3 regions of the Micromonospora sp. URMC 106 genome follow, and region 1 is predicted to be linked to each of the others. Evidence: predicted binding sites of a transcription regulator. Region 1 holds the regulator's gene; each other region holds the start of a gene.

The links. The regulator HrcA, encoded in region 1, represses chaperone genes, less so after heat shock. The targets are predictions, from matches to a motif close to GGTTNGCACNCTCNNNNNGAGNGTGCNAACC.
Region 2: the regulator HrcA is predicted to act here: its motif matches at 4,950-4,980, upstream of groES (co-chaperone GroES).
Region 3: the regulator HrcA is predicted to act here: its motif matches at 5,023-5,053, upstream of groL (chaperonin GroEL).

The regions. Positions count from the first base shown of each region.
Region 1 covers NZ_JBPQTP010000031.1:46,220-55,491, reverse strand. Annotated here, with positions in the region: gene ybeY (rRNA maturation RNase YbeY) at 1-54, opposite strand, end outside; gene ACSNOB_RS12945 (PhoH family protein) at 73-1,131, opposite strand; gene ACSNOB_RS12940 (serine hydrolase domain-containing protein) at 1,369-2,745, opposite strand; gene ACSNOB_RS12935 (histidine triad nucleotide-binding protein) at 2,742-3,101, opposite strand; gene ACSNOB_RS12930 (SDR family NAD(P)-dependent oxidoreductase) at 3,196-3,957, shown strand; gene ACSNOB_RS12925 (16S rRNA (uracil(1498)-N(3))-methyltransferase) at 3,961-4,695, opposite strand; gene dnaJ (molecular chaperone DnaJ) at 4,819-5,964, opposite strand; gene hrcA (heat-inducible transcriptional repressor HrcA) at 6,038-7,060, opposite strand; gene ACSNOB_RS12910 (DUF4870 domain-containing protein) at 7,294-7,956, shown strand; gene hemW (radical SAM family heme chaperone HemW) at 8,017-9,240, opposite strand; gene ACSNOB_RS12900 (enoyl-CoA hydratase-related protein) at 9,260-9,272, shown strand, end outside.
Region 2 covers NZ_JBPQTP010000021.1:47,346-56,617, forward strand. Annotated here, with positions in the region: gene ACSNOB_RS10055 (MauE/DoxX family redox-associated membrane protein) at 230-787, shown strand; gene ACSNOB_RS10060 (hypothetical protein) at 784-1,335, shown strand; gene ACSNOB_RS10065 (hypothetical protein) at 1,328-1,642, shown strand; gene ACSNOB_RS10070 (hypothetical protein) at 1,720-2,295, shown strand; gene ACSNOB_RS10075 (hypothetical protein) at 2,292-2,678, shown strand; gene ACSNOB_RS10080 (hypothetical protein) at 2,730-2,987, shown strand; gene ybaK (Cys-tRNA(Pro) deacylase) at 3,081-3,560, opposite strand; gene ACSNOB_RS10090 (THUMP-like domain-containing protein) at 3,680-4,864, opposite strand; gene groES (co-chaperone GroES) at 5,114-5,428, shown strand; gene groL (chaperonin GroEL) at 5,499-7,145, shown strand; gene ACSNOB_RS10105 (DUF998 domain-containing protein) at 7,339-7,986, shown strand; gene ACSNOB_RS10110 (WhiB family transcriptional regulator) at 8,055-8,438, opposite strand; gene ACSNOB_RS10115 (response regulator transcription factor) at 8,692-9,272, shown strand, end outside.
Region 3 covers NZ_JBPQTP010000135.1:7,322-16,593, reverse strand. Annotated here, with positions in the region: gene ACSNOB_RS28470 (GNAT family N-acetyltransferase) at 1-835, shown strand, start outside; gene paaN (phenylacetic acid degradation protein PaaN) at 888-2,561, shown strand; gene ACSNOB_RS28460 (GNAT family N-acetyltransferase) at 2,736-3,281, opposite strand; gene ACSNOB_RS28455 (cold-shock protein) at 3,490-3,693, shown strand; gene ACSNOB_RS28450 (hypothetical protein) at 3,806-4,975, shown strand; gene groL (chaperonin GroEL) at 5,250-6,872, shown strand; gene ACSNOB_RS28440 (hypothetical protein) at 6,931-7,128, opposite strand; gene ACSNOB_RS28435 (GNAT family N-acetyltransferase) at 7,320-8,246, opposite strand; gene ACSNOB_RS28430 (helix-turn-helix domain-containing protein) at 8,352-8,948, opposite strand; gene ACSNOB_RS28425 (dienelactone hydrolase family protein) at 9,012-9,272, shown strand, end outside.

The sequences.
Region 1 (9,272 bases):
CACGGCGTCGGTGTCGACGGCGACGCCGGACTCGTTGGCGATCTCGATGGACAACAGTCTTCCCTCGGTGGTCTAGCGGCGCCGGCCGGCCCGGCCGCCCTGGGCGGACCGCCCGGGCACGGCGTGCACGCTCTGCGCCTGCTGGTTCTCCCGCTCGGCGTCCCAGCGGGCGTACGCGTCGACGATCTCCCCGACCAGTCGGTGCCGCACCACGTCGGAGCTGGAGAGCTGGGCGAAGTGCACGTCCTCGACGTTCTCCAGGATCTCCCGGACCACCCGCAGGCCGCTGGTCGTCCCGCCGGGAAGGTCCACCTGGGTGACGTCACCGGTGACGACGATCTTGGAGTTGAAGCCGAGCCGGGTGAGGAACATCTTCATCTGCTCGGGCGTGGTGTTCTGTGCCTCGTCGAGGATGATGAACGCGTCGTTGAGGGTACGCCCCCGCATGTACGCCAGCGGGGCCACCTCGATCGTGCCGGCCGCCATCAGCTTGGGGATGGAGTCCGGGTCGAGCATGTCGTGCAGCGCGTCGTAGAGGGGGCGCAGATAGGGGTCGATCTTCTCGTTGAGCGTGCCGGGCAGGAAGCCGAGCCGCTCCCCCGCCTCGACCGCCGGACGGGTGAGGATGATCCGGTTGACCTGCTTGGCCTGCAGCGCCTGGACGGCCTTGGCCATGGCCAGGTAGGTCTTGCCGGTGCCGGCGGGGCCGATGCCGAAGACGATGGTGTGCGCGTCGATCGCGTCGACGTAGCGCTTCTGGCCCAGCGTCTTGGGGCGGATGGTGCGGCCGCGCCGGGAGAGGATGTTGAGCGTCAGGACCTCGGCGGGCCGCTCGGCGCCGCCCTGCTCGAGCATGCCGACGGTACGCCGGACGGCGTCAGTGGTCAGGGTCTCGCCTTTCTCGATGAGCTCGAGCAGCTCGCTGAAGATCCGCTCGGCGAGGGCGTTGTCCGCGGGGGCGCCGGTGATGGTGATCTCGTTGCCCCGGACGTGCACGTCGCTGTCGACCGAGCGCTCGACCAGTCGCAGGATCTCGTCACCCGCGCCGAGCAGGTTGACCATGATCTTGGAATCCGGAACGGTGATCCTGGTCTGCACCCGGGGCGGGCCGGGAGGTGGGGTGCCGGTCATAGGTCGGGCCGAGGGGCCCTGCGCCACCTGCTCTCGATCTCGGCGCCGGGCCTGCTGGCGCGGCGTGCTGACGTTGCCTCCATCGTATCCGTTCAACAGCGGCGGCACCGCGCCCATTTCCGCGCGCGCGGGACGCCGCACCCGGCGTGACCGGGCGGCGGCGAAGCGGACACGGCGGGCGGGACGGCACGGGCGGGACGTGCCGCGCCGGCTCCGCCCCGCCCGTCGCGCCGGCCGTCAGGAGCCGGCGCGGAAGTCGTACCGGTCGAAGGTCTCCTGGGTGCGGGTGAACCGGTAGGTGGCCCAGTGCATCCGGACCACCGCGCCGCGCTCGTCCCGGGTGAGCCGGAGCAGCTCGCCCACCTCGCGGCCGGAGACCGTGCGGTAGACGTCGGGCTGGTCCGCCAGCGGCGCGAAGACCGCCGGCGGCTTCCCCGCGGGGTCGTCCGCGCCCCGGGCCCGCAGCGCGCCGTCGTGCCACGAGAAGACGTACTCGAAGCCCTCGCCCCACCAGCGGCCCAGCAGCCCGCGTACGCCCTCGGGCGCGGGCGGACCCGGCCGCCACGGCACGACGTCGGCCGGGTCGTGCTCGACGGCGGCGGCCAGCAGCCGGTGCGGCAGGTCGAGGACCTCGGCGGCCGTGCCGGAGGAGCCGAGCACCGCGACGCCCATCGCGCCGGGCGTCCCCTCGCCGCCCCGCCGGCCGTAGACGCCGGCCAGGAAGCCGGGCATCGCGCCGTCGTGCCCGACGTGCATGATCCGCTTGCCCTGCGGCACCAGGATCAGCCCGAGCCCGAATCCGCCGGCCCAGAGCGTCTCGTCGGTCACCGTCGCCGGCCAGCGCATCTCCTCCAGGGTGGCCGGGGCGAGCACCGCGCCGGCCGGGTCCAGCGCGGTCGGGTCGGCGAGGAAGGCCGCCCAGCGGGCCATGTCGGTGGCGGTGCTCCAGAGCTGCGCCGCCGGGCCCACCGCGCCGAAGTCGGTGGGCGGCTCGGGGTGCGCCTCGTCGGAGTACGCGTCGACGAGGAAGCCGGTCGCGGCGTGCGGGCCCGGCGTCACCGAGGTGTCGGCCAGCCCCAGCGGGGTCAGCACCCGCTCGGCGAGCACCTCCGCCCAGGTGCCGCCCCGCAGGTGGCCGACGAGCCGGCCGAGCAGCGCCATGCCCAGGTTGGAGTAGTGGTAGCGGCGGCCCGGGGGCAGCACCCGCTCGGCCCGGGCCAGGTCGGCGACCAGCTCGTCGACGTCGGGCGCGCGCAGGCTGTCCCAGACGTCGCCGTACGGCTCCCGCTGCAGGCCGGCGGTGTGCGACAGCAGCCGACGCACGGTCAGCTCGCCGTGGGCCGGCAGGTCCAGGTGGCGGCCCAGCGGGTCGTCGAGGTCGAGCAGGCCGTCGTCGCGGCACTGCAGGGTCAGCACGGCGGTGAACGTCTTGGTGACCGAGCCGATCCGGAACCGGGTGCCCGGCCCCAGCTCGGCGTCGTTGCCGGTGCCGCCGACCGTGCACGTCCACAGCGGCCGGTCGGCCCGGTGCAGGGCCGCCGACACCGCCGGCACCCGGGCCTGCGCCTGGACCGTGCGCACCAGCCGGGACAGGCGCTCCTGGACCGCCGTCACGCGAGGTTCCGGGCCAGCATCGGGCCGAGCGGCGCACCGCCGAGCACGTGCGCGTGCACGTGGAACACCTCCTGGCCGCCGTACGCCCCGGTGTTGAACATCAGCCGGAAGCCGTCGCCGAGCAGCCCCTCGTCCTCGGCCACCGCGGCGGCCGTGGCGAGCACCTCGCCGGCCAGCCCCGGATCGCCCTGGGCGAGCGTCGCCACGTCGGCGTAGTGCTCCTTCGGGATGACCAGCACGTGCACCGGCGCCTTCGGGCCGATGTCGCGGAAGGCGAGCGTGGTGGCGGTTTCCCGGACGACGGTGGCCGGGATCTCCCCGGCGACGATGCGGCAGAACAGGCAGTCGGTTCCCATCGGGGCAGTGTAAGGAAGGGCACCTCGTCGACGCCCGCGCGCGGGCGGGTCCCTCGCCGACGGCGGGCGTGCCCGGCAGGGCATGATGGCCGGCGTGACTTCACGGGCGGTACTGGTGACGGGGGCCTCGCGCGGCATCGGGCGGGCGGTGGCGACCGCGTTCGCGGCCGGCGGCGACCGGGTGGCGATCCACCACCGGGACTCGGCGGAGGCGGCCGAGCGGCTGCGCGCCGAGCTGCCCGGCGAGGGGCACGTGGTGGTCCGCGCGGACCTGACCGACCCGGACGCCGTACGGGCCATGGTGGACGAGGCGGCCGGCCTGCTGGGCGGGCTGGACGTGCTGGTCAACAACGCCGGCGTGTACGGCGAACGGGACAGCCCGCACCCGGTCTTCGGCGCCTCCTACGAGCAGTGGCGGCGGCAGTGGCGGCAGGTGGTGGAGACCAACCTGACCGGCGCGGGCAACGTCATCTGGTGCGCCGCCCAGCACATGCGCGAGCGGGGCGGCCGGATCGTCAACGTCTCCTCCCGGGGCGCCTTCCGGGGCGAGCCGGACCAGCCGGCGTACGGGGCGAGCAAGGCGGGGCTGAACGCGCTGGGGCAGTCGCTGGCGGTGGCCCTCGCCCCGTACGGCATCGCGGTCGCCACGGTCGCCCCGGGCTTCGTGGAGACCGACATGACCACCGAACACCTGCGCGGGGAGCGGGGCGCCGCGATCCGGGCCCAGAGCCCCTTCGACCGGGTGGCCCGCCCCGAGGAGATCGCCGCCGCCGTGCACTGGCTGGCCAGCCCCGAGGCGGAGTGGGCCTCCGGCACCATCGTCGACCTCAACGGGGCCTCCTACCTGCGCAGCTGAGCGTCACCAGCGCGCGAGGCGGGTGGCGAGCACCGAGAGGGCGGCCACGCCGGCCGTCGAGGTGCGCAGCACCGAGGGGCCCAGGCGTACGGCGCGGGCGCCGGCGGCCCGGAAGGTTTCCAGCTCGCTGTCGGCGATCCCGCCCTCGGGGCCGACGACCAGCACGATCTCGCCCGTGGCGGGCAGCTCGGCGGTGGTCAGCCGCTCCTGCGCCTCCTCGTGCAGCACGAACGCCGCGGCGGCCCCGGCGATCCGGCGGGCGACCCGGCCCGTCGACTCGTCCGGCGCCCCCGCCACCACGGGCAGCCAGGCGCGGCGCGCCTGTTTGGCCGCCTCCCGGGCGGTCGCCGCCCACTTCTCCCGCGCCCGTACGCCCCGGTCGCCCCGCCACTGGGTGACCGAACGGGCCGCGGCCCAGGGCACGATCTCGTCCACCCCGACCTCGGTCATCGCCTGCACGGCCAGCTCGCCCCGGTCGCCCTTGGCGATGCCCTGCACCACCACGAGGCGCGGGACGGAGGCGTCCGCGTACCCCCGGGAGGTGATCTCCGCATCGAGCGTGCCCCGGCCGACGGCGGTGACCACGGCGGCGGCCGTGCCGCCGCGCCCGTCGGCGAGCAGCAGCTCCTCGCCGACGCGCAGGCGCTGCACGGTGGCGGCGTGGTGCCCCTCGGGACCGTCGAGGGTCAGCCGGTCGGCGGTGGGCAGCGACTCGACCAGGAACAGCGGCGCGGACACGACGATCAGGCTAGTCGCCGGCGGCGGACACCGGGACGGCGAGGGCCACGGAGGTCACCCGCTCGCCGCGGTCGCGGAGGCCGACCGGGTCGCCGCGGCGCGCGGCGACCCGGGCCGGGAACGTCAGGCGTGTCCGTTGAAGGCGTCGCGCATCCGGGAGAAGAAGCCGCCCTGCTTGGTCAGCTCGGCGACCTCCTCGCCCCGGGTCTTGGCGAAGTCGCGCAGCATGCGTTCCTGGTCGGCGTCGAGCTTGGTCGGGGTGCGCACGTCGAGGTGGACGTAGAGGTCGCCCCGGCCCGTGCCGCGCAGGTGCGGCACGCCCCGGGCGCGCAGCCGCAGCGTGCTGCCCGGTTGGGTGCCGGCCTTGACGTCGACCGTCTCCTCGCTGTCCAGCGTCTTGATGGTCAGCCGCGTGCCCAGCGCCGCCGCGGTCATCGGCACGGTCACCCGGCAGTGCAGGTCGTCGCCCTTGCGGGAGTAGACGTCGTGCGGCCGCTCGTGAATCTCCACGTAGAGGTCGCCCGCGGTGCCCCCGCCCGGGCCGACCTCGCCCTGCTGGGCCAGCCGGATGCGCATGCCGTCCTCGACGCCGGCGGGGATCTTGACGGTCAGCGAGCGCCGGGTGCGGACCCGGCCGTCGCCGGCGCAGGTCGGGCAGGGGTGCGGGATGGTGGTGCCGTAGCCCTGGCAGACCGTGCACGGCCGGGCGGAGACCACCTGGCCGAGGAAGGTGCGCTGCACGGACTGCACCTCGCCCCGGCCGCCACACGCCTCGCAGGTGGCCAGGTGGGTGCCGGCCGCCGTGCCGGCGCCGGAGCAGGTGGTGCAGAGCACCGCGGTGTCGACGGTGATCGGCGCCTCGACGCCGAACGCGGTCTCGTGCAGGTCCAGCTCCAGCCGCAGGATCGCGTCGGCGCCCGGCCGGGTCCGCGGCCGCGGGCCCCGCGACCCACCGGCCGCCCCGCCGAAGAACGCGTCCATGATGTCCTGGAAGCCGACGAACGGGCCGGCGCCGCCGGGACCGCCCGGGCCGCCCGCGCCGCCGCCGCCCGGGGCGAGCGGGTCGCCACCCAGGTCGACGATCTGCCGTTTCCGGTCGTCCGAGAGGACCTCGTACGCGGCGTTGATGTCCTTGAACTTCTCCTGGGCCTCCGGATCCGGATTCACGTCCGGGTGGAACTGCCGCGCCAACTTGCGGTAGGCGCGCTTGATCTCGTCGTCGGAGGCTTCCCGGCTCACCCCGAGAATGCCGTAGTAGTCCCTGGCCACTGCGTTCCGTGTCCTCATGTTCGTCTCGCGTTGCGCCGGTCGTCGGCCGGAGCCGGCCGTCGGCCCTGACTGGTCAGTTCTGGGCCAGCAGCTCGCCCACGTAGCGTGCCACGGCCCTCACCGTGGCGATGGTGCCGGGGTAGTCCATCCGGGTCGGCCCGAGCACGCCGAGGCCGCCGACGCTGGTCGAGCCCGGGCCGTAGCCGGTGCTGACCACCGAGGCGGCACGCAGGTTGTCGATCTCGTTCTCGTCGCCGATCAGCACCCGGGTCGTGCTCGGCTCCGCCTCGCCGATCAGCTTGAGCATCACGACCTCCTCCTCCAGCGCCTCCAGGATGGGGCGCAGGGAGCCCTGGAAGTCGAGCAGGCCGCCGCGGGTGAGGTTGGCGGTGCCGGCCAGCGCGATCCGCTCCTCGTGCCGCTCGATCAGCGTCTCGAGCAGCACCGTGGAGAGGGTGGTCATGGCAGGCCGCAGGTGCGGCACCGACTCGTCGACCAGCGCCTGCACCAGCGGCGGGGTCTCCGACAGCCGGATGCCGACCAGCTTCTCGTTGACCAGCCGGCGCAGGTCCGTGACGTCGTCGGCGGGGATCGGCCCGGGCAGCTCGACCAGCCGCTGCTCGACCCGGCCGGTGTCGGCGATCATGACCAGCATCAGCCGGGTCGTGGAGATCGGCACCAGCTCCAGGTGGCGGACGGAGGAGCGGGCCAGCGACGGGTACTGCACGACGGCGACCTGCCGGGTGAGCTGCGCCAGCAGCCGGACGGTGCGGTGCACCACGTCGTCGAGGTCGACGGCGCCGACCAGGAAGCGCTCGATCGCCCGGCGCTCGGCCGGGCTGAGCGGTTTGACCCGGGACAGCCGGTCCACGAAGAGCCGGTAGCCGCGGTCGGTGGGCACCCGACCGGCGCTGGTGTGCGGCTGGCGGATGTAGCCCTCCTCCTCCAGCACGGCCATGTCGTTGCGGACGGTCGCCGGTGAGACCCCGAGCTGGTGCCGCTCGACCAGCGCCTTGCTGCCGACGGGCTCCTGCGTGGCGACGTAGTCCTCGACGATCGCGCGCAGCACGGCGAGCTTGCGGTCGTCGAGACCCATCCTCCCCACCTCCCTGTCGCGCGTCGGGCCCGGCACCCGAGGGGCCGGGCGGTGCTGGCACTCGTCCGTAGCGAGTGCCAGTCTACGTCGGCGTGCGCGTCGACGCGATGATCAACCTTGGACCGGCGGTCCGATCCGCGCCGCCGTGGCGACGCCGCCAGGGCCGTTCATCCGGACAACCCGGCCGGTGTCGCCCTGGTGCGCCCTTGCCGGCGGCGCCTACCGTGACGTCCATGACTGAACCACCTCGCCCTCCCGGAGCGGGGGACCCCGGCGACCGGCCGGACCCGACCGCTCCGTCGGGGGTTCCCGGCCCGCCCGGCGCCGACGACCCCACCGCACCACTGTCCGGGGCGCCGGGCCCGGGCGGCTATCCCCCGCCCGGCGGCTATCCGCCGCCCACCGGTGACCAACCGCCGTCGGGTGGCTACCCTCCGCCGGGTGGCTACCCACCGCCCGGGGGCCAACCCCCGCCCGGCGGCTACGCCCAGCCGGGCGTCGGCTATCCGACCGGCGGGGCCTACGGCGCCCCCACCGGCGGCTACGCCAACAACGAGGACAAGAACTGGGCGCTGATCGCCCACTTCGGCGGCGCGGCCGGCGTGGTCTTCGGCGGCGGCCTGCTCGGCTGGGTCGCGCCGCTCATCGCGCTGATGACCCGTGGGCAGCAGTCGCCGACCGCCCGGGCGCACGCCGTCGCGGCGCTGAACTTCCAGATCACCTGGGCGATCGCGGGCGTGCTGAGCTGGGTGCTCACCCTGGTCACCTGCGGAATCCTGTTCTTCGTCCCGATGCTCATCTGGCTCGTGCCGCTGATCTTCGGGATCATCGGCGGGGTCAAGGCCAACGAGGGCGTGCTCTACCGCTACCCGATGAGCTACAGCTTCACCAGGTGAGCCGGGCCGGCCGGTCCACCGGCCGGCTCAGGCCACGCTCCCCGAGGGCCCGCTGCCGGCTCAGGGCAGCAGGTCGCGGACGACCGCGTCGGCCAGCAGCCGTCCGCGCAGGGTCAGCACGGCGCGGCCCGCCGCGTACTCGGGGCCGGCCAGCAGGCCGCCGGCGAGCGCCCGCTCGGCGCCGGCCCGGCCCGCGTCGTCCAGCGCGTCCAGCGGCAGCCCCGAGGCGAGCCGCAGCCGGAGCATGACGTCCTCCATGTGCGCCTCGTCGGCGGTGAGCACCTCCCGGGCCAGGCCGGGCGACCCGCCGCCGGCCAGCCGCTTCGCGTACGTCGTGGGGTGCTTCACGTTCCACCAGCGCACGCCACCGACGTGGCTGTGCGCCCCGGGGCCGAGGCCCCACCAGTCGGCGCCGGTCCAGTAGAGCAGGTTGTGCCGGCACCGGGCCGCCTCGCCACGGGCCCAGTTCGACACCTCGTACCAGGAGAAACCGGCCGCGCCGAGGGCGGCCTCCGCCGCGAGGTAGCGGTCCGCGGCGACGTCGTCGGAGGGGTACGGCAGCTCGCCGCGCCGCATCCGGGCGGCGAGCCGGGTGCCGTCCTCCACGATCAGGGCGTACGCGCTGACGTGGTCCACGCCCGCGGCGACGACCTGGTCGAGGGAGGCGGCGAAGTCGGCCTCGCTCTCCCCCGGCGTGCCGTAGATGAGGTCGAGGTTGACGTGGTCGAACCCGGCCTCGCGGGCCTCCCGGGCGGCGGCGGTGGCCCGGCCGGCGCTGTGCGTGCGGTCGAGGACCGCCAACACCCCCGGCGCGGCGGACTGCATCCCCAGCGAGATCCGGGTGTAGCCGGCCGCCCGCAGCGCCCGCAGCGACTGCGGGGTAACCGACTCCGGGTTGGCCTCGGTGGTCACCTCAGCGTCGGGCGCGAGCCCCCAGGTGCGGTCGATGCCGTCGAGGATCCGGGCCAGGTCGTCGGCGGGGAGCAGCGTGGGGGTGCCGCCGCCGACGAAGACCGTGTCGACCCGCGGCGGCGGGGCGTCGCCCAGCACCCGGCCGGCGAGCGCCAGCTCGGCCAGCACGGTGTCGGCGTACCCCTCCCGGCTCGCCCCGCCGCCCAGCTCGGCCGCGGTGTAGGTGTTGAAGTCGCAGTAGCCGCAGCGGCTGGCGCAGAACGGGACGTGCACGTACACGCCGAAGCCCCGCGCGCCGACCGCGCGGGTGGCGGCGGCGGGCAGCGACCCGTCGACGGGGACGGATTCGCCTTCTGGAAGGACGCCGGGCATGGCCACTAGTGTGCCCGGCATGACCTCTCCCG
Region 2 (9,272 bases), on a different contig from region 1:
TGCCCCGGTGGCCGTCGTCGCTCCGGGCGGGTCGTCCCACGGTTCGGCGGCGTAGCCGCAGGCGGGAACACATTCCGTGACGATCTCTTGACGCAGGGCAGAAGTTCCACGAAGATCGGTCGCTATACATCGACATGCGTTCACGTTTCCCTCCGCATGGGAGCGCTGTCGACGCAGCTCACGGGGGTGTCTTCATGCGTGTTGAACGCTGCTCCGACCGGTCGCGCCGATGAGCGCCACCCAGCTCCTCGCCACCGCGTCGACCTGCCTGGTCTCGGCGGTCCTCGTCTGCTCCGGCCTCGGCAAGCTGGCCACGCCCAAGCACGCCCGCCAGCTCTTCACGGAACTCCTGCGCGTGCGCCGCAGCACGGCCCTCACGCTGGTGCGGGCGGTCGCGGTCGTCGAGACCGCCGTCGGTGCGGCCCTGCTCGTGCCGGCCGGCCGCCCGGCCGCCGCGGCGGCGACCGCCGCCCTGGGGGCCGGCTTCGCGGCGGCCGGTCTCGTGGGTTGGCAGCGCAGGACCACGTTGCCCTGCGGATGCTTCGGTCGCCCCGAAAGCCGTCCGCTCGGTGCGCGGAACGTCCTCGTCGGGCTCGCGCTCGTGGGCTTCGGCGTCGTGCTCCTCCTGGAATCACCGGCGGCCCTCCCGGCCGACCGGATGGCCGTCGTGGCCGCGAGTCTCGTCGCGGGCATGGCCCTGCTGCTGTGGCGCGGCATGGTCGTCGACCTGGTCCGGCCCCGAACGCGCCCGGCCGGCGCGGAGCTGACTAAGGAGATCGCTGGATGAGTTACCTCTTCGGGTTCGGATTGCTGGTGGTCGCGGGCGCCGTGGTGGTGCTCTTCGCGATGCTGGGCGAGCTGTACGCGCGCTCCGGCGGTATGGACGGCGCGGGTGCGCCCGGCGGCGGCAGCGGCACCGTCCGGCTGCTCGACGGGGCCCGGATCGGATCGCGGCCGGAACACTGGCCCGCCGGCCTGGCGGAGGTCGCCGACGCGGACCTGCGGGTGGTGCTGGTGTTCAGCACCTCCTGCAACAGCTGCGAGAAGGCGGCCGGTGAAATCGGCGACCTGGCCGACACGCGTGACTTCGCGGTCCTGATCTCGACGATCACCGAGGAACGCGGCGAGGACTTCATGAACCGGCACGAGCTGTCGGCAATGCCGCACCACATCGACGTGGGCGGTGAGTGGGTGGCTGGAGAACTGGGCGTCATGACCAGCCCGTCGGCGCTGGTATTCCGGCACGGGCGCCTGGTTTCGGCATTGTTGTTCACCGATATGGCGGCGCTCAGCGCCGCCGTCTTCCCGGTCAAGGAGGCTGTGGGGAATGAGTGAGGAGAAAATGACGGCGACAGGCCGTCGCGGGGGTAGCCGGCGAGGCTTCCTCGCCAAGATCGGCGCCGCCGGTCTGGTGGCGTCGGGGGCGGTCTTCGCCCGCTCGACGCCGGCGATGGCCGGCAACTACCAGTGCTGCAACCTCGTCTACGTCCCACCGAACATCTCGTACTCGACGTGCAGCTCGGCCACCTACAAGTACATCTGGTACTGCTCGGTCAACGCCTACCTGCACTGCAACTGCTGCGAGAAGAAGACCAGCTCGGGCAGCATCACCGGATCCGCCGCCCACTGCCAGTACAACTGAGCCCACCGATGGTCGTCTGGCTCGTCGTCGGCATCGCGGGAGCGGTGCTGCAGATTCTCAGTCCTTGAGGCCTCTCCATGGCTGGGGTCGCCAGCCCTATGTTGAGGCGGAACGTCCCTGAAGGACTTCGATTCCTGGCGGGCCTCGCGGTCGGCGGACTCGTCGCCGGAATGGTCCTCGCCGTTCCGGTGTACCTGGTCGGATCGGCGGTCGGAGAACTGGTCCCCGAGGAATGGCGGGTCGTGGCCCTCGTCGCGCTCGCGGTGCTGTTCGGCGTCCTGGACCTGCTCGACCGGACGCCGCACATCTGGCGACAGGTGCCGCAGCGACTGGTTCGGACCCTGCCGGCCGGCACGCTCGGGGTGGTGTGGGGAATCGACCTTGGTCTGCTCTTCACCACGCAGAAGACCACGTCGCTGATCTGGTTGGCCACGGCGGGCGTCGTGCTCGTCGCACCCGGGTCCGCGCCGCTGGTGCTGGTCGTCACGGCCCTCACCGTGACCCTCCTGGTCACGCTCTGGAGTCTGACCAGGAAGGCCGCCGAGATCGAGCAAAGGAGTGACCGGGCATGGGTGAGTCGGGTTCGACGGGTCTCCGGAGCGGCGATGCTGCTGCTGGCGGTGGCCCTCGTGGTGACCGTCGTTTCTACGTGACCCCCACTCTGGAACCCGACACGACCCAGGGGCAGGTGGTGATCACCAGGTTCCACTGTGGTGACCTGGTGCGCCTGCTGGTCGTCCTGCTGTTGCACATCCGGGTGAAGCGGGACGTCCGCCGCCATGCCAGGGGTTTCCTCGGCATCAAGCTGCTGGTGCGGTGGCGGGAGCGGACGGTGTGGAGCATCTCGCTCTGGCGTGATCTCGACAGCGTCTACTCGATGGGCGAGGTGTCCAGGCACGTCGCCGCGTCGAGGGTGCCCGCGAAGCTCGGCGTCTCCACCAGTTGCGACATCTTCTGCCACGTCGGCGAGTGGACCCGGGTCATGTTCGGCGGCGGCCGGCGTCCGTCCCGGCTCGGCACTCGCACCGGGGAGTGATGTCCGAACACATGTGAGTAACAGGTTCTGCTGATCGGGAGGAGTCCCAAAATGCCTTTGCCAACCGACCGCGGCGTCGTCGTCATCGACGTCGAGGACGACGGCACGAGCACCGTGCGCATCTGCGCGGAGGTCGTCGACGGCGCACCCGTCGACGTCTTCGCGGAGCACCACGGCGCCGTCCACGTCCGCGTGCACAACGACGTCCCGATGTTCACCCAGGGGCGGCGTAGCGTCTCCAAGCGGATCGCCGAGGTCTACGACGACAACGGCACGATCAACGTCGGCCGGGTTCGCGGCGCGGCCTGATCCGTTCGCGGGGCGCGGGGGAGGGATCCGTCGTGCCGGCGGGCCGTCCCCCGCGCGTCCCCGCACCCGCCCCGCGCGTCCGGCCGCCGCCCGTCAGCGGGTGGACAGCGGGGCGACCCGCGCGTCCGTCAGGGCCACCAGGTCGGCCGGGGCCAGTTCGACCTGGAGGCCGCGGCGGCCCGCCGAGACGTACACGGTGGGGTGGTCGAGCGCCGAGGAGTCGAGCACCGTGGGGAGACGCTTGCGCTGCCCGAGCGGGCTGATGCCGCCGCGCACGTAGCCGGTCGCCCGTTCGGCGACCGCGCGGTCGGCCAGGGCGGCCCGCTTGCCGCCGACCGCCGCCGCGAGCGCCTTGAGGTCCAGTTCGCCGCTCACCGGCACGACCGCCACGGTGAGCGCGCCGTCGACCTCGGCGACCAGCGACTTGAACAGCCGCTCGGGCGGCACCCCCAGCGCCGCCGCGACCAGCGCGCCGTAGTTCGGCGCGTCCGGGGAGACGTCGTACGGATGGGTGCGGTGCGTCACCTTCCGCTTCGCCAGCAGCGCGGTCGCCGGAGTGCCCTGTCCCGCCATGGCCGCCACGCTAACCCGGCGTCGCGCGGCGGCGAAAGCGGAGGACGGCCGCAAGCCCCGGGGCGGGACGGGACCGGACGCCTCGGCCGCGGCGCGCCGGACGCGGGCCGGGCCGGCGCCTATCCGACCGGCCGGCAGACCAGCACCGTCGGCGCGCCGGCCACCCGGGTGAGCACCAGGCTGGCCGCCTCGTCGCCGGCCAGCCGCAGGTCCCGCCGCAGCTTCTCCGGCTCCAGCGCGGACCCGCGCTTGAGGATCTCCACGCGTCCGACCCGGCGGTCCCGCAGCAGGGCCCGCAGCCGCTTGAGCGAGAACGGCAGCACGTCGGTGACCTCCAGGCAGCGGGCGAAGGGGGTCGCCGCCGGGGCGTCCGCGTAGAGGTAGGCGATGCTCGGGTCGGCCAGCGTCGCGTCGAGGGCGTCGGCCAGCTCCGCGACCAGGTGCGCGCGGACCACCGCCGGGTCCGGGTCGTACACGAAGCGGCGCGCCGGCCCGACCGGTGCCTCGGCGTCGCCGGAGCCGGTCAGCTCGTGCGCGACGTCGCCGCGCAGCAGGGTGGCCCGGCGGGGGACCCGGGCGAGCCGGCCGCACCACAGCGCGGCCTCGACCAGGTCGCCGTCCGCGCTCACCCACTCCGCCTCGGCGCCCGCCGGGATCAGCGCGTGGTCGATGCCGGGCGCCACCTTCACCACCGTGTACGGCACCCGCCCGGCCAGCCCGACGACGAAGTCCCAGGGCGGGGAGTAGGCGTTCGGGTCGAAGATCCGCCGCCCGGTGCCCGCCCTGCGCCGCGCCGGGTCGCAGAACACCCCGTCGACCCGGCCCACGTCGAAGGCCGTGGCGTCGCCGCACTCCACCGTGAACAGCTCGGCCAGCCCAGCCGCCTCGGCGTTGGCGGCGGCCATCGCGGCGGTCACCGGGTCGGCCTCCACTCCGTACACCCGGATGCCGGCCCGGGCGGCGGCGAGCGCGTCCGCGCCGAGGCCGCAGCCGAGGTCGGCCAAGGCCCGCACGCCGGCCGCGCGCAACCGGTCGGCCCGCCGGTCGGCCACCGGCCGGCGGGTGGCCTGCTCCAGCCCCGCCCGGGTCAGGAACATCCCCGCCGCCGGCGGCCCGAACTTGCCGACCGCCCGGCGGCGCAGCTCGGCCTGGGTGAGCGCGGCCGCCGCCAGCGCGGGCGGCATCCCGGCCGAGCGGAGCGCGGCCGCCGCGGCCAGCGGATCGCCGCCGGCCACCCGCGCCGCCGCGGCGAGCGCGGCCGACCCCTCGGGCGTACGCAGGGCGGCGAGCTGGTCGAGGTCCACCCGGTCATTCTCGCCGCCCGGCCCGACGCGCCGCCCGGCGGGTTGGCACTCTCCTTGACGGAGTGCTAGCCGAGGAATAACCTGCGATTAGCACTCTCACCCTGAGGGTGCCAGCTTCCGGGCCGTCAGGTCCGGGCGCTGAACGCCAGGCGGACCGGCACCCGCGACGACGGCCCCGCCCGGTGGCATGTGGCAGATTGACGCCGGTCGGCATGCCGTCCGGTAACGAAACCAGTACCCCAGGAGGGTATGCCCGTGACTACCGCGACCAAGGTTGCGATCAAGCCGCTCGAGGACCGGATCGTGGTCCAGGCGAACGAGGCTGAGACCACCACGGCGTCGGGCATCGTGATCCCCGACACCGCCAAGGAGAAGCCGCAGGAGGGCACCGTCCTCGCTGTCGGCCCGGGCCGGATCGACGACAAGGGTAACCGCGTGCCGGTCGACGTCAAGGTCGGCGACACCGTCCTCTACTCGAAGTACGGCGGCACCGAGGTCAAGTACGCCGGCGAGGAGTACCTGGTGCTCTCCGCCCGCGACGTCCTCGCGGTCATCGAGAAGTAAGCAACCGATCAGTGTCGTTGCCCCGGTCCGGCTCGCCGGGCCGGGGCAGCGTCGCTTCGAAGGGACATTCATGGCGAAGATCCTGAGCTTCTCGGACGACGCCCGGCACCTGCTCGAGCACGGTGTCAACGCCCTCGCGGACGCGGTCAAGGTGACCCTCGGCCCGCGCGGGCGCAACGTCGTCCTGGACAAGAAATTCGGTGCGCCCACGATCACCAACGACGGCGTGACCATCGCCAAGGAGATCGAGCTCACCAACCCCTACGAGAACCTCGGCGCGCAGCTGGTCAAGGAGGTGGCGACCAAGACCAACGACGTCGCCGGCGACGGGACCACCACCGCCACCGTGCTGGCCCAGGCGATGGTCCGCGAGGGCCTGCGCAACGTCACGGCCGGCGCCAACCCGGCCGGTCTCAAGCGGGGCATCGACGCGGCGGCCGCCAAGGTCTCCGAGGCGCTGCTCGGCCGCGCGGTCGAGGTGGCCGACAAGGAGTCGATCGCGCACGTCGCGACGATCTCCGCGCAGGACGCCACCATCGGTGAGCTGATCGCCGAGGCGATGGAGAGGGTCGGCCGCGACGGCGTCATCACCGTCGAGGAGGGCTCCGCCCTGCACACCGAGCTGGACGTGACCGAGGGTCTCCAGTTCGACAAGGGCTTCATCTCGCCCAACTTCGTCACCGACGTGGAGGGTCAGGAGTCGGTCCTGGAGGACCCGTACATCCTGATCACCACCCAGAAGATCTCGGCGATCGAGGAGCTGCTGCCGCTGCTGGAGAAGGTCCTCCAGAACAGCAAGCCGCTGCTGATCATCGCCGAGGACGTCGAGGGCCAGGCGCTCTCCACCCTGGTGGTCAACTCGATCCGCAAGACCCTCAAGGTCTGCGCGGTCAAGGCCCCCGGCTTCGGCGACCGCCGCAAGGCGATGCTCCAGGACATGGCGATCCTCACCGGCGCCGAGCTGGTCGCCCCGGAGCTGGGCTACAAGCTCGACCAGGTGGGCCTGGAGGTGCTCGGCAGCGCCCGCCGCGTGGTGGTCGACAAGGAGAACACCACCATCGTCGACGGCGGCGGCCAGGCCAGCGAGGTCGCGGACCGGGTGGCCCAGATCCGCAAGGAGATCGAGGCCTCGGACTCCGACTGGGACCGGGAGAAGCTCGCCGAGCGGCTGGCCAAGCTGTCCGGCGGCATCGCGGTCATCAAGGTCGGCGCGGCGACCGAGGTCGAGATGAAGGAGCGCAAGCACCGCATCGAGGACGCGATCGCCGCGACCAAGGCCGCGGTCGAGGAGGGCACGGTCCCCGGCGGCGGTGCCGCCCTGGCCCAGATCCTGCCGGCGCTCGACGACGACCTCGGCTTCACCGGCGACGAGAAGGTCGGCGTCTCGATCGTGCGCAAGGCGCTCGTCGAGCCGCTGCGCTGGATCGCCCAGAACGCCGGCCACGACGGCTACGTCGTGGTGCAGAAGGTCGTCGGCAAGGAGTGGGGTCACGGCCTCGACGCCGCCACCGGCGAGTACGTCGACCTGGCGAAGTCCGGCATCGTCGACCCGGTGAAGGTGACCCGCAACGCGGTCAGCAACGCCGCGTCGATCGCCGGCCTGCTGCTCACCACGGAGAGCCTCGTGGTGGAGAAGCCGGAGAAGGCCGAGCCGGCCGCGGCCGGCGGTCACGGCCACGGGCACGGTCACGGCCACCAGCACGGCCCGGGCTTCTGACCCTCGCCGTACCTGGGACACAGGGCGCGCCGTCCTCGCCGACGGCGCGCCCTGTGCGTTGCGCGGCCGGTGTCGGTCGGGCGCGGCCGTCCGCGGTCGCGGGTGGGGCCTCGGGCGGAGGTATGCCCAGCCCCACCCCGAACCACCACCCAGGCCCAGTGCGTGCCGCGCCCGCTGGCGGTGGGATGGACGCATGCCTTCGATCCGTCGAGGCGCCGCGTGCTGGTTGCTCGTCGCGCCGTTCTTCCTCGTCGCCAACGTGGCCGTCGGCCGGGCCTGGCGACATCCGCCGTACCGCTGGACCACGCACAACATCAGCGACCTCGGAAACGTCGGTTGCGGGTGGTGGGATCCCGCCCGGCCGCGGGAGGTCTGCTCGCCGTGGCACCACCTGATGAACGGGGCGTTTGTCGCCACCGGCGTCCTGCTGGCGCTCGGGGTCCTGCTCACCTGGTCGGCGCTCGGGCGCGGCGCGGCGACCCGGTGTGTCCAGTCGGCGGTCCTCGCGGCCGGCGGTGGCTACGTCCTGGCCGGGGCGTACCCGGCGGACGTCAACGAGGACAATCACGTCCTGGGCGCGTTGCTGATCTTCGTGGTGGGCAACGGCGGCCTGCTGGCGGCGGCGCTGGCCGGTCGGGGCACCGTGCTGGGTCAGACGCGTGGCCTGAGCCTGGCGCTGGGAGTCACGGGACTGGCCGGGACGGTGCTGTTCCTGGCCGGGGTCGACGCCGGGTTCGGGGTGGGCGGAATGGAACGGGTGGCCGTGTTCCCGCTGTTCGTCTGGGTCGCCGGCTTCGGGCTGCGACTGCTCGTCCGTGAACCGGAGGCCGCCGTCCGTTGATCCGGACACGCGGACGCCGCGCCCCCCGGGGCGGGGGCGCGGCGTCGGTGTGGTCCTCGGGCGCGGGCTCAGGCGATCTTGCGCTGGGCGGGGACGGTCGACTTGTGCGGCCGGCCCAGGCGGGCCTCCAGCCGGGCGACGTCGACCCGCGTCTGCCGGCGGTCGGCCAGGTCCTCCCAGCCGACGGCGAGCAGCCGCAGCCGCTCCGACTCGCTGAAGCCGCCCCACACGCCGTACGGCTCCCGGACGGAGAGGGCGTGCGCGGCGCACTCGGCCCGGACGGGGCAGGCGCGGCAGACGGCCTTGGCGCCGGACTCGCGGCGCAGGCGCGACGAGCCGCGCTCGCCGTCGGGGTGGAAGAACTGCGCGCTGTCCCGGCCCCGGCAGGCACCGAGCCGCTGCCAGTCCCAGAGGTCGACGATGGGTCCGGGCAGTCTACGTACGTTCGACATCAGCACCCCTCCTCCCGCGCGGCACCGCGCAGATCCACGTGAATCGGCGTCCGGGCGGCGATCCGCGCAGGCGCGCCGTTTCCGGCCTGGATGCTCCCTACCCGAGCTTTCCCCGGCTCACACTTCTGTGATCGAAAACCTCGGTCAACTCGCGGCTTATGCCCTACTTGTCGGAAAAGTTCGGAGGATTGCCGGGAACCTCCTCGCGACCCGACTCGGCCGTGGTCTGCTCGTGGGCGGAGAGGAGACCACTGTGCGTACGGTTCTCGTGTGCGTTCGGACACCGCTTGCGGCGCAGCATCTGACGTCCGCGGCGGCGCGGCTGGGGCTGTCCGCCGTGGTGCGGACCGCCGTCTCCGATCCCGAGGTGATGTTGCGCCTGGCCGAGCGTCCGGCCGACGTGGTGCTCGCCGACACGGCCCTCACCCGGCCGGACAGCGCGGGCTTCGTCCGCCGGGTGCTGGCCCGCGCCCCGCAGGCCTCCGTGCTGCTGTTCGGCACGGAGGAGTCGGAGGCCGCCGCCGCGACCATCAGCGCCGGCGCCCGGGGCCTGATCCAGGGCGCCGACCACGACCTGACCAGCGCGGTGGCCAAGGCCCTGCTGCTGCTCGCCGCGCCCGGCCGGGCCACCCGGCCCCGGATCACCGATCCGGCCCGGGACACCGCGGCGGTCGGCGGCCCCGTCCGCGCCACCCAGGCCGGCCGGTCACCGGCCGATCCGGGCCCCGCCTGGTCGACGCCGCCGGCCGACGGCCCGGGCGGGGGCCCGACCGTGGTGCCGGCGCAACGCGGCGACGACCCGGCCGAGCCCGCCGGCGAGCCGGCCGACGCCGT
Region 3 (9,272 bases), on a different contig from region 1:
CGACGGCGTGCCGGCCGGCTACGTCGGGCTGGACCTGCCGCAGCTCGACAACACCGAGAACGCCGCGGCGGACCTGGTCGTGCACCCGGCGTACCGGCGTCGCGGGGTGGGTCGGGCGCTGCACGAGCACGTCGTACGCCTGCTGCGCGAGCGGGGGCGCAAGCGGGTGCTGGGGATGGCGGTCTCGGCGCTGCCGGGCGGGCCGGAGCGGTCCGTCGCCGGCGCCGCCTTCGCCGCGTCGACCGGCGCCCAGCCGGCGCTGGTCGAGGTCCGCCGCCGGCTCGACGCCACCCGGCTTGACCACGACGGCCTGGACGCCGCGCTGGCCGGGGCCCGGACCCGGGCCGCCGGCTACCGCGTCCTCCACTGGCAGGGACGGACCCCCGACGAGTACGTCGCCGACATCGCCTACCTCGACGGCCGGCTGATGGCCGACGCGCCCCTCGGCGACGTGGAGTGGGAGCCGGAGCGGATCGACGCCGATCGGGTCCGTGGCATCGAGCGGGCGCTGGAGGCGCGGGGGCGGCGGCGCTACCACACGGCGGTGCGCCACGAGGACTCCGGCCGCGTGGTCGCCTGGACCCTGCTCGACGTGGGCGACTCGGCGGACTGGCACGCGTTCCAGCAGATCACCATCGTCGACCCCGCCCACCGGGGACGCCGGCTCGGCCTGATCGTCAAGATCGAGAATCTGCGTCACCTGCTCGCGCGCGAGCCGGCGGTCCGCGCGATCGACACCTTCAACGCGGCGGTCAACAGCCACATGATCGCCATCAACGAGCAGCTCGGCTTCCGCCCGGTCGACGGCTGGACCGACTGGCAGCTGACGATCTGAGTTGTGACACGCCCCTACTGATCCTGATGCTTCCTGTTGCATGATGGCGGGCATGACGGAGACCCCGCACCCCCTGTACGACAGGCACGCCGACACCCTCACCCGTGCGCTGACCGCCATCACGGAGCGCGGGTACTGGTCCGCCTACCCCGAGTCGCCCAGCCCCCGGGTCTACGGCGAGAGCGCCGCCGCCGACGGCAAGGCCGCCTTCGAGGCGTACCTCGGCGGCGACTTCCCCCTCGACCAGCCGGGCACCGGCGACCGGGTCGCCACCGAGGCCAGCCCGTTCGGCGTCGAACTGGGCGTCCGCTACCCGCACGCCGGCGCGGACGAGCTGGTCGCCGCCGCCTCCGCCGCCCTGCCCGGCTGGCGCGACGCCGGCCCGCAGGCCCGAACGGGCGTCTGCCTGGAGATCCTGGACCGGCTGCACAAGCACGTCTTCGAGCTGGCCAACGCGGTGCAGTTCACCAGCGGCCAGGCGTTCGTGATGGCCTTCCAGGCCGGCGGCGCGCACGCGCTGGACCGCGCGCTGGAGGCGATCGCGTACGCGTACGCGGAGATGACCCGGCACCCGGGGACGGCGGGCTGGGAGAAGTCGGCCGGCAAGGGCGACCCGCTGCGCATGAGGAAGACCTTCCACGTGGTGCCCCGCGGCGTGGCGTTGGTGATCGGCTGCAACACGTTCCCGACCTGGAACTCGTACCCGGGGCTGTTCGCCTCGCTGGTCACCGGCAACCCGGTGGTCGTCAAGCCGCACCCGCGCGCCGTGCTGCCGCTGGCGATCACGGTGAAGTGCGCCCGGGAGGTGCTCGCGGAGGCCGGCTTCGACCCGAACCTGGTGCTGCTCGCCGCCGAGGCCCCCGGCGAGAAGCTCGCCTCCACGCTGGCCCTGCACCCGGCCGTGAAGATCGTCGACTTCACCGGCTCCACCGAGTACGGCGACTGGCTGGAGGCCAACGCCCGGCAGGCGGCGGTCTACACCGAGAAGGCCGGCCTCAACACGGTGGTGATCGACTCCACCGACGACTTCGCCGGGATGTGCCGCAACCTCGGGTTCACGCTGAGCCTCTACAGCGGCCAGATGTGCACCACCTCGCAGAACATCCTCATCCCCTCCGACGGCATCTCCACCGACCAGGGGCACAAGAGCTTCGACGAGGTGGTCGGCGGGATCGCCGCCGCGATCGGCAAGCTGACCGCCGACCCGGCGCGCGGGGTGGAGCTCACCGGCGCGATCGTCAACGACGGGGTGCTGGAGCGCCTCGCCGAGGTCACCAAGGTCGGCGAGACGGTGCTGGAGTCGCGTACGGTCGAGCACCCGGCCTTCCCCGACGCGGTGGTCCGCACCCCGACGCTGGTCAAGCTGGCGGCCGACGACACCGCGACCTACTCGAAGGAGTGGTTCGGGCCGATCTCGTTCGCCATCGCGACCGACTCCACCGCGCACAGCCTGGAGATCCTGCGGTCCACGGTCGGCGAGAAGGGCGCGCTCACGGCGGCGGTCTACTCCACCGACGAGGCGGTCCTCGACGCGGTCGAGGCGGCGGCGATCGAGGTCGGGGTCCACCTGTCCTGCAACCTGACCGGCGGGGTCTTCGTGAACCAGTCGGCGGCCTTCTCCGACTTCCACGGCAGCGGTGCCAACGCCGCCGCCAACTCCGCGCTCACCGACGGCGCCTACGTGGCCAACCGGTTCCGCATCGTGCAGTCGCGTCGGCACGTCTGAGTCGTCCTGGTCGGGTTTCCGGGGCAGCCCGCCCTCACTCCGGGCGGCCAGGTCTGATCCCTGCGCGGGGCGGGCCGCCCCGGAAGCCCTTCCGTGTCACCGCACGTCACGACTGCCGGCCCAGCGGGGCTTGACCTGGGGGTGTCGCCTCGGGGCGGGTCCCCGGTCGGTGGGTCAGGCGGGGCGGCGCATCTGGAGTTCGGTGAGCGCCGGGACGGTGGGGTGTGGGACGCGCACCCCGGTGTCGACGAAGCCCAGCCGCTGGTAGGCGCGGTAGGCGCGGTCGTTGCCGACCACCACCTCCAGCATCAGCTCGGGCCGGCCGCAGGCCCGGGACCAGGCGGCCACCGCCTCGACCAGGTCGCCGAGCAGGCCGGTGCCCCGCCAGGACGGGGTGACGTAGACGGCGTAGACGACGGTCAGCCCGGGCTCGTCCGGGGTCACCGTGCCCCCGGCGTGCCCGACCAGCCGGCCGCCCGGGTCCGCCACGAACTGCGCGGTCTCCGCGCCGGCCGACACGTACGCGACCCGGGCCGCGTAGTCGGCGTGCGGACGGGCCGCGGCGTCGGCGAGGGTCTCCAGGAAGGCCAGCGGCGCGTCGGCGAGCATCTCCAGCCGCAGCGCCCGCATCCGGGCCGCGTCCCGTGGCCGGACCCGCCGGACCCTCGCCCGCCGGACCTCCGTCGGACTCCGCCCCGGCCCGCCCGGCGTGCTCGTCATGCCGCATGCCTACCACAACGACGGATACCGATGTTGCTCGATCGAAATATGCCCGATTTGTGGTCGTGCGCCGCCGTCACGCCTCGTGTAGCGTGCGATTTCGGTCACCGATTCAGCGGCCCTCCGACCGCCGAACCGGGTGGTCCTCCGGTGCCGGTCCGCCGGCCTCCGGGGTCGTGGAACGCCGCGCAGAGTGAGGAAGTGCACCGTGGCACAGGGCACCGTGAAGTGGTTCAACGCCGAGAAGGGCTACGGCTTCATCGCCGTCGACGGCGGGCAAGACGTCTTCGTCCACTTCTCCGCGATCGAGATGGACGGCTACAAGGCGCTGGACGACGGCCAGCGGGTGGAGTTCGAGATCGCCCAGGGCCAGAAGGGGCCCCAGGCCGAGCGCGTGCGCGTCATCGCCTGACCGACCGGCCGTCCCCGGGGCGGGCGGATCGGGGCGCGCCGGGGCGGGCTGCGCTCCGGACGTCCGGGCAGGAAGGATCGTGAACCGTTCCAGCCGTCGCTGAGGAGGGTTCATGTCCGACCAGCCGCCCCACGCCACGCCGCCCCCGGGAGACCCCGACCCCGCTCCGGGGCAGCCCGGCGATCCGACCGCGCCGCCACCGGGCCCGACCGCGCCCGCGCCCGCCGGGGAGCCAGCCGTCGCGCCCCTGCCGGCCGGGCAGCCGGCGACCGCGCCCTCCTGGGACCCCACGGGCACGCAGTCGCCGCAGGGCTGGGTGTTGCCGCCCACGGGCGGGTTTCCGGCCGGCTCCGGCCCGTACGGCGGGCAGCCGTGGTATCCGGGCGCACCGGTCGCGTACCCCGGCCAGCCGGGCCACGGGTGGTACCCGCCGGGCATCGACCCGGCCGACCCGCTGGTCACCCCGCCCGGCGGCGGCGTGAGCGGCTGGTTCGACCGGTGTGTCGGCGCGGTACGCCGGGGCTGGCGGCAGCTGCTGCCCATCCTGCTGCTTACCCAGGTCCTGCCCGCCGTGGTGGTGTCGCTGCTCGCCCTGGCGGTCGACCCGACGGCCAAGTGGGACGAGTCGACGGCCGACGACCCCGCCGCGCTGCCCGACACCTTCCTCGCCGACCTGGGCACCATGCTGGCCGTGCTGATCGGGGGCAGCCTGGTCTTCGGCCTGGTGCAGAGCCTCGGCTGGGCCGCCGGCACCTGGGTGGTCGCCCGGCAGGCGGCGGGCGAACCGGTGGGCGTCGGCGCCGCCCTGGGCTACGGCCTGCGCCGGGCGCTGGGCCTCTGGGGCTGGACCCTGGTGATGAGCCTGATCGTCGGGCTCGGGATCTGCTTCTGTGTCATCCCCGGCATCTACTTCGCCTTCGCGCTGAGCATGGCCGGCCCGGTCTACCTCTTCGAGCGGCAGCACCCGATCGGCCGCTCGTACCGGATGTTCCACGACCGGCTGGGCCTGCTGCTCGGCCGGGTGGCGCTGGTCGCCGCGGCGGTGATCGTCGGCGGCGGGGCGGCCGGCGTGGTGGAGGGTGTCGGATCGCTGCCGCTCGGCACCGCCCCGCTGGAGTCGCCGGGCACGGCGGTGGGCGTGATCGTGGTGACGCTGCTCGGCGGCGTGCTGGCGCTGCCGGCCCACCTCGCCCAACTGGTCGGACTGGTCGTCACGTACGCCGAGCAGCGCGCCCACGAGGGGCCGGTGGACAGCGCGCGGCTGGCCGGTGAACTCGGCTGACGGGGGCGGGCGTGCTTGCACTCGGCAGGGGAGAGTGCTAAACAAGTCATTGGCACTCGCATACCGTGAGTGCCAATGGTCGGGGCGGTAGGGCCACGGCCGCACGGGCGTCCACACGCCGGTGCGGCACATGGCCGGTCGTCGCGGGCTATCCGGCCCGGCCGAGGAGACGTCGTCGTCGCCAGGTGGCGACGTCCCAAGGTGCGTACACCAGGCGGCCCATCCGGGACACACACTCCGGGTGGCCCGTGAGTGTCCAGGAGGACAACGCCGTATGGCCAAGATGATCGCGTTCGACGAAGAGGCGCGCCGCGGCCTCGAGCGGGGCATGAACCAGCTCGCCGACGCCGTGAAGGTGACCCTCGGCCCCAAGGGCCGCAACGTCGTGCTCGAGAAGAAGTGGGGTGCCCCCACCATCACCAACGATGGTGTGAGCATCGCCAAGGAGATCGAGCTCGAGGACCCCTACGAGAAGATCGGCGCCGAGCTGGTCAAGGAGGTCGCCAAGAAGACCGACGACGTCGCCGGTGACGGCACGACGACGGCGACCGTCCTGGCCCAGGCCCTCGTCCGCGAGGGTCTGCGCAACGTGGCCGCCGGTGCCAACCCGATGGCCCTGAAGCGGGGCATCGAGGCCGCCGTGGCCAGCGTCTCGGAGGAGCTGTCCAAGCTCGCCAAGGACGTCGAGACCAAGGAGCAGATCGCCTCCACCGCCTCCATCTCCGCCGGTGACAGCACCGTCGGCGAGATCATCGCCGAGGCGATGGACAAGGTCGGCAAGGAAGGCGTCATCACCGTCGAGGAGAGCAACACCTTCGGGCTGGAGCTGGAGCTCACCGAGGGTATGCGCTTCGACAAGGGCTACATCTCGGCCTACTTCATGACCGACCCGGAGCGCATGGAGGCCGTTTTCGACGACCCCTACCTCCTGATCGTCAACAGCAAGATCTCGTCGGTCAAGGACCTGCTCCCGATCCTGGAGAAGGTCATGCAGTCGGGCAAGCCGCTGCTGATCATCGCCGAGGACATCGAGGGCGAGGCCCTGGCCACCCTGGTCGTCAACAAGGTCCGGGGCACCTTCAAGTCGGTCGCCGTCAAGGCGCCGGGCTTCGGTGACCGCCGCAAGGCCATGCTGGCCGACATCGCCATCCTCACCGGTGGCCAGGTCATCAGCGAGGAGGTCGGCCTCAAGCTGGACGCCGTCGGCCTCGACATGCTGGGCCGCGCCCGCAAGGTCGTGGTGACCAAGGACGAGACCACCATCGTCGACGGTGCCGGCGACGCCGAGCAGATCCAGGGCCGGGTCAACCAGATCCGGGCCGAGATCGACAAGAGCGACTCCGACTACGACCGGGAGAAGCTGCAGGAGCGGCTGGCCAAGCTGGCCGGCGGCGTTGCGGTGATCAAGGTCGGCGCGGCCACCGAGGTCGAGCTGAAGGAGCGCAAGCACCGCATCGAGGACGCCGTCCGCAACGCGAAGGCCGCCGTCGAGGAGGGCATCGTCCCGGGTGGTGGCGTCGCGCTGGTGCAGGCCGGCAAGACCGCCTTCGACAAGCTGGACCTGACCGGTGACGAGGCGACCGGCGCGCAGATCGTCAAGATCGCGCTGGACGCCCCGCTGCGGCAGATCGCCGTCAACGCGGGCCTCGAGGGTGGCGTGGTCGTCGAGCACGTCCGCAACCTCGAGCCGGGTCACGGCCTCAACGCCGCCAACGGCGAGTACGTCGACCTGCTGGCCGCTGGCATCATCGACCCGGCCAAGGTGACCCGCTCGGCGCTGCAGAACGCCTCGTCGATCGCGGCGCTCTTCCTCACCACCGAGGCCGTCGTGGCGGACAAGCCGGAGAAGACCCCGGCCGCCCCGGCTGGTCCGGGTGGCGGGGACATGGACTTCTGAGTCCAGTTCCACTACGCCGAAAGGGGCGGGCCGCGTCAGCGGTCCGCCCCTTTCCGCGTCAGGTCGGCAGTGGCCGTTGGTTGCGTCTCTTCTGCGTCCGGCCGTACGGCTGCGGGATCTGGACCGGCTCGTCGACCAGCGCCACCGGCTCGTCGCTCGGCTCGTCGGCGCCGGTCATCTCCGCCTGCTGCTCGGCGTCGCCGTAGTCGAGCCGGTCGAACGGCAACGGGCCGGGGCGTTCGTCGTCCGTGGTCATGGCTGCCTCCTCTACCGAAACGGTAGGGGGCGTCGATCACTGTTGCGGGCAAATGGCGCTATCGGCGTCTATATCCCGTTCGCCCCTTCTGCCGGGCTTCGCGCGCCCGGCGGCACCCAGGCTCCGCGCGCCCGGCGGCACCCAGGCTCCGCGCGCCCGGCGGCACCCAGGCTCCGCGCGGCCGGCGGCACTCAGGCTCCGAGCGTCCGGCGGTACAGGAAGAAGACCCGCTCGATCCGGGCGCCCGCGCTGCCCGAGTAGAACGGCACCGGCCCGACCCAGCCGATCTGCGCCGCCGTCACCCCCGCCGCCCGCTGGTCGCGCAGGCAGCGGCGCAGCAGCACCCCACCGATCCCCGAACCCTCCGCCGCCGGGACGGTGCCCATCGGGCCGAACCAGCTCGGCCGGGACGACCCGTACGCGGCGAAGCCGAGCACGTCGCCGTCGCGTTCGGCCAGGTGGCAGCCGGCTCCCTCCCGGCCCACCGAGCCGGCCAGCTCCGCGTCCCAGGCGCCGCCGAAGGTGGCGCGGGCGAACTCCGTCAGCGCCGGCAGGTCGGTCGGCTCCGCCCGCCGCACGGTCACGCCCCGCGCCGCCAGCCGCTCCTCCGCCGGCGCCGTCGTGCGCAGGGCCGGACTCCCGTCGTACGACAGGTCGGCGGTCATGTTCCAGGCCGTACGGTCCCGCGTGTAACCGAGCGCCGTCGCCGCGCAGACGGCCGGGGTGTAGCGCACGTCGATGCCGGGCCAGGCGTAGTACGGCGGGTTGCCGGCGAGCAGCACCTCCACCGCGCCGAGCCCGGCGAACCACGCCTCGGCGACCGCCAGCAGCGCCCGCCCGACACCCTGCCGCCGCTGCTCCGGCGCCACCGCGACCAGGTCGACGTGACCACGGACGTCGTCGCCGGCGGCGAGGGAGCCGACGAGCACGCCCAGGAGGCGCCCCTCCCGGTACGCGCCCCACGCGAGGACCGGACGGTGGGTGGCGGCCCGCGCCCAGAGCGCGTCCACGATGGCCGGCGCCTCGGCCGCGTCCTCCGGCAGGTCCAGCGCCCGCCCGCAGAGCTCCACCACGGCGGGCCGCTGGTCGGGCCCCAGCTCGACGATCTCCAGGTCCATGGACGCCGACCCTAGATCACCGGAGCCGTTCTGTTAAGAAGGGGTCCTGTTGGCGTAGCCCGGCCGGCGGACCGTCGTGGCGTGGCCGCGACCGGCCCGGTCGCGTCAGCCGGTTGGCTCGGGCTCCGGTTCCGGGCCGGGCTCGGGGAGGGTCGGCGCGTCGGTGGGGTAGAGGCCGGCGACGAACCCGTACACCTGATCGCCGGAGCGGGGGATCTGGGCGAAGCGGCGGGCCAGCGCCTGCACCTCGGCCCAGAACGCGCGTACCTCCTCCACCGGGACGCGGGCGTGGACGAGGGTGCAGCGCAGGTCGTCGGCGGCGTGGGCCGCGGCGGACTCGGCCACCGCCTCCGCGAGCCCGTTGACGGCGGTCGCGACCCGTTTGTCCTCGGGGCGGGTGAGCGCGCCGATGTAGAACGTGCGGGCGACCCGGCCGTAGTACCGCTCGTCGATCGCCCGCACCCGCCGGGTCCGCACCACCCGAAGCAGGCCGGCGTCGACGAGCGCGTTCACGTGGTAGGCGACGCTGCTCTTGGGCCGATCGACCGCCCGGGCCAGCTCGGTCACCGTGGCGGCCCGCTCCAGGAGCAGCTCCAGGAGGGTGGCGCGCAGGGGATCGGCCAGCGCGCGGAGCTGCGCGGGCGCGGTGACCACGAGCATCTCGTCGAGGTCGTAGTCCGGGATCCGCTCATTGCTCGACATTTCTCGACCGTTCTAGAATCATGGATCATTCGATCGTTGTCGTCTGTTGACAGGAGTGTAGAGATGGCCGACGTCGTCCTGTTCCACCACCTGCGGGGGGTCACCGACGGGCTGCGCGAGTTCGCCGAACAGCTGCGGGCCGGTGGGCACAGCGTGCACACGCCGGACCTGTTCGACGGCGAGCGACCGGCGACCCTCGACGAGGGCTTCGCGCTGACGAAGCGCATCGGCGGCGAGGTGCTCCGCGAGCGCGCCGACCGGGCCGTGGCCGACCTGCCCGCCGGCCTGGTCTACGGCGGCTTCTCCTGGGGCGCCGCCACCGCC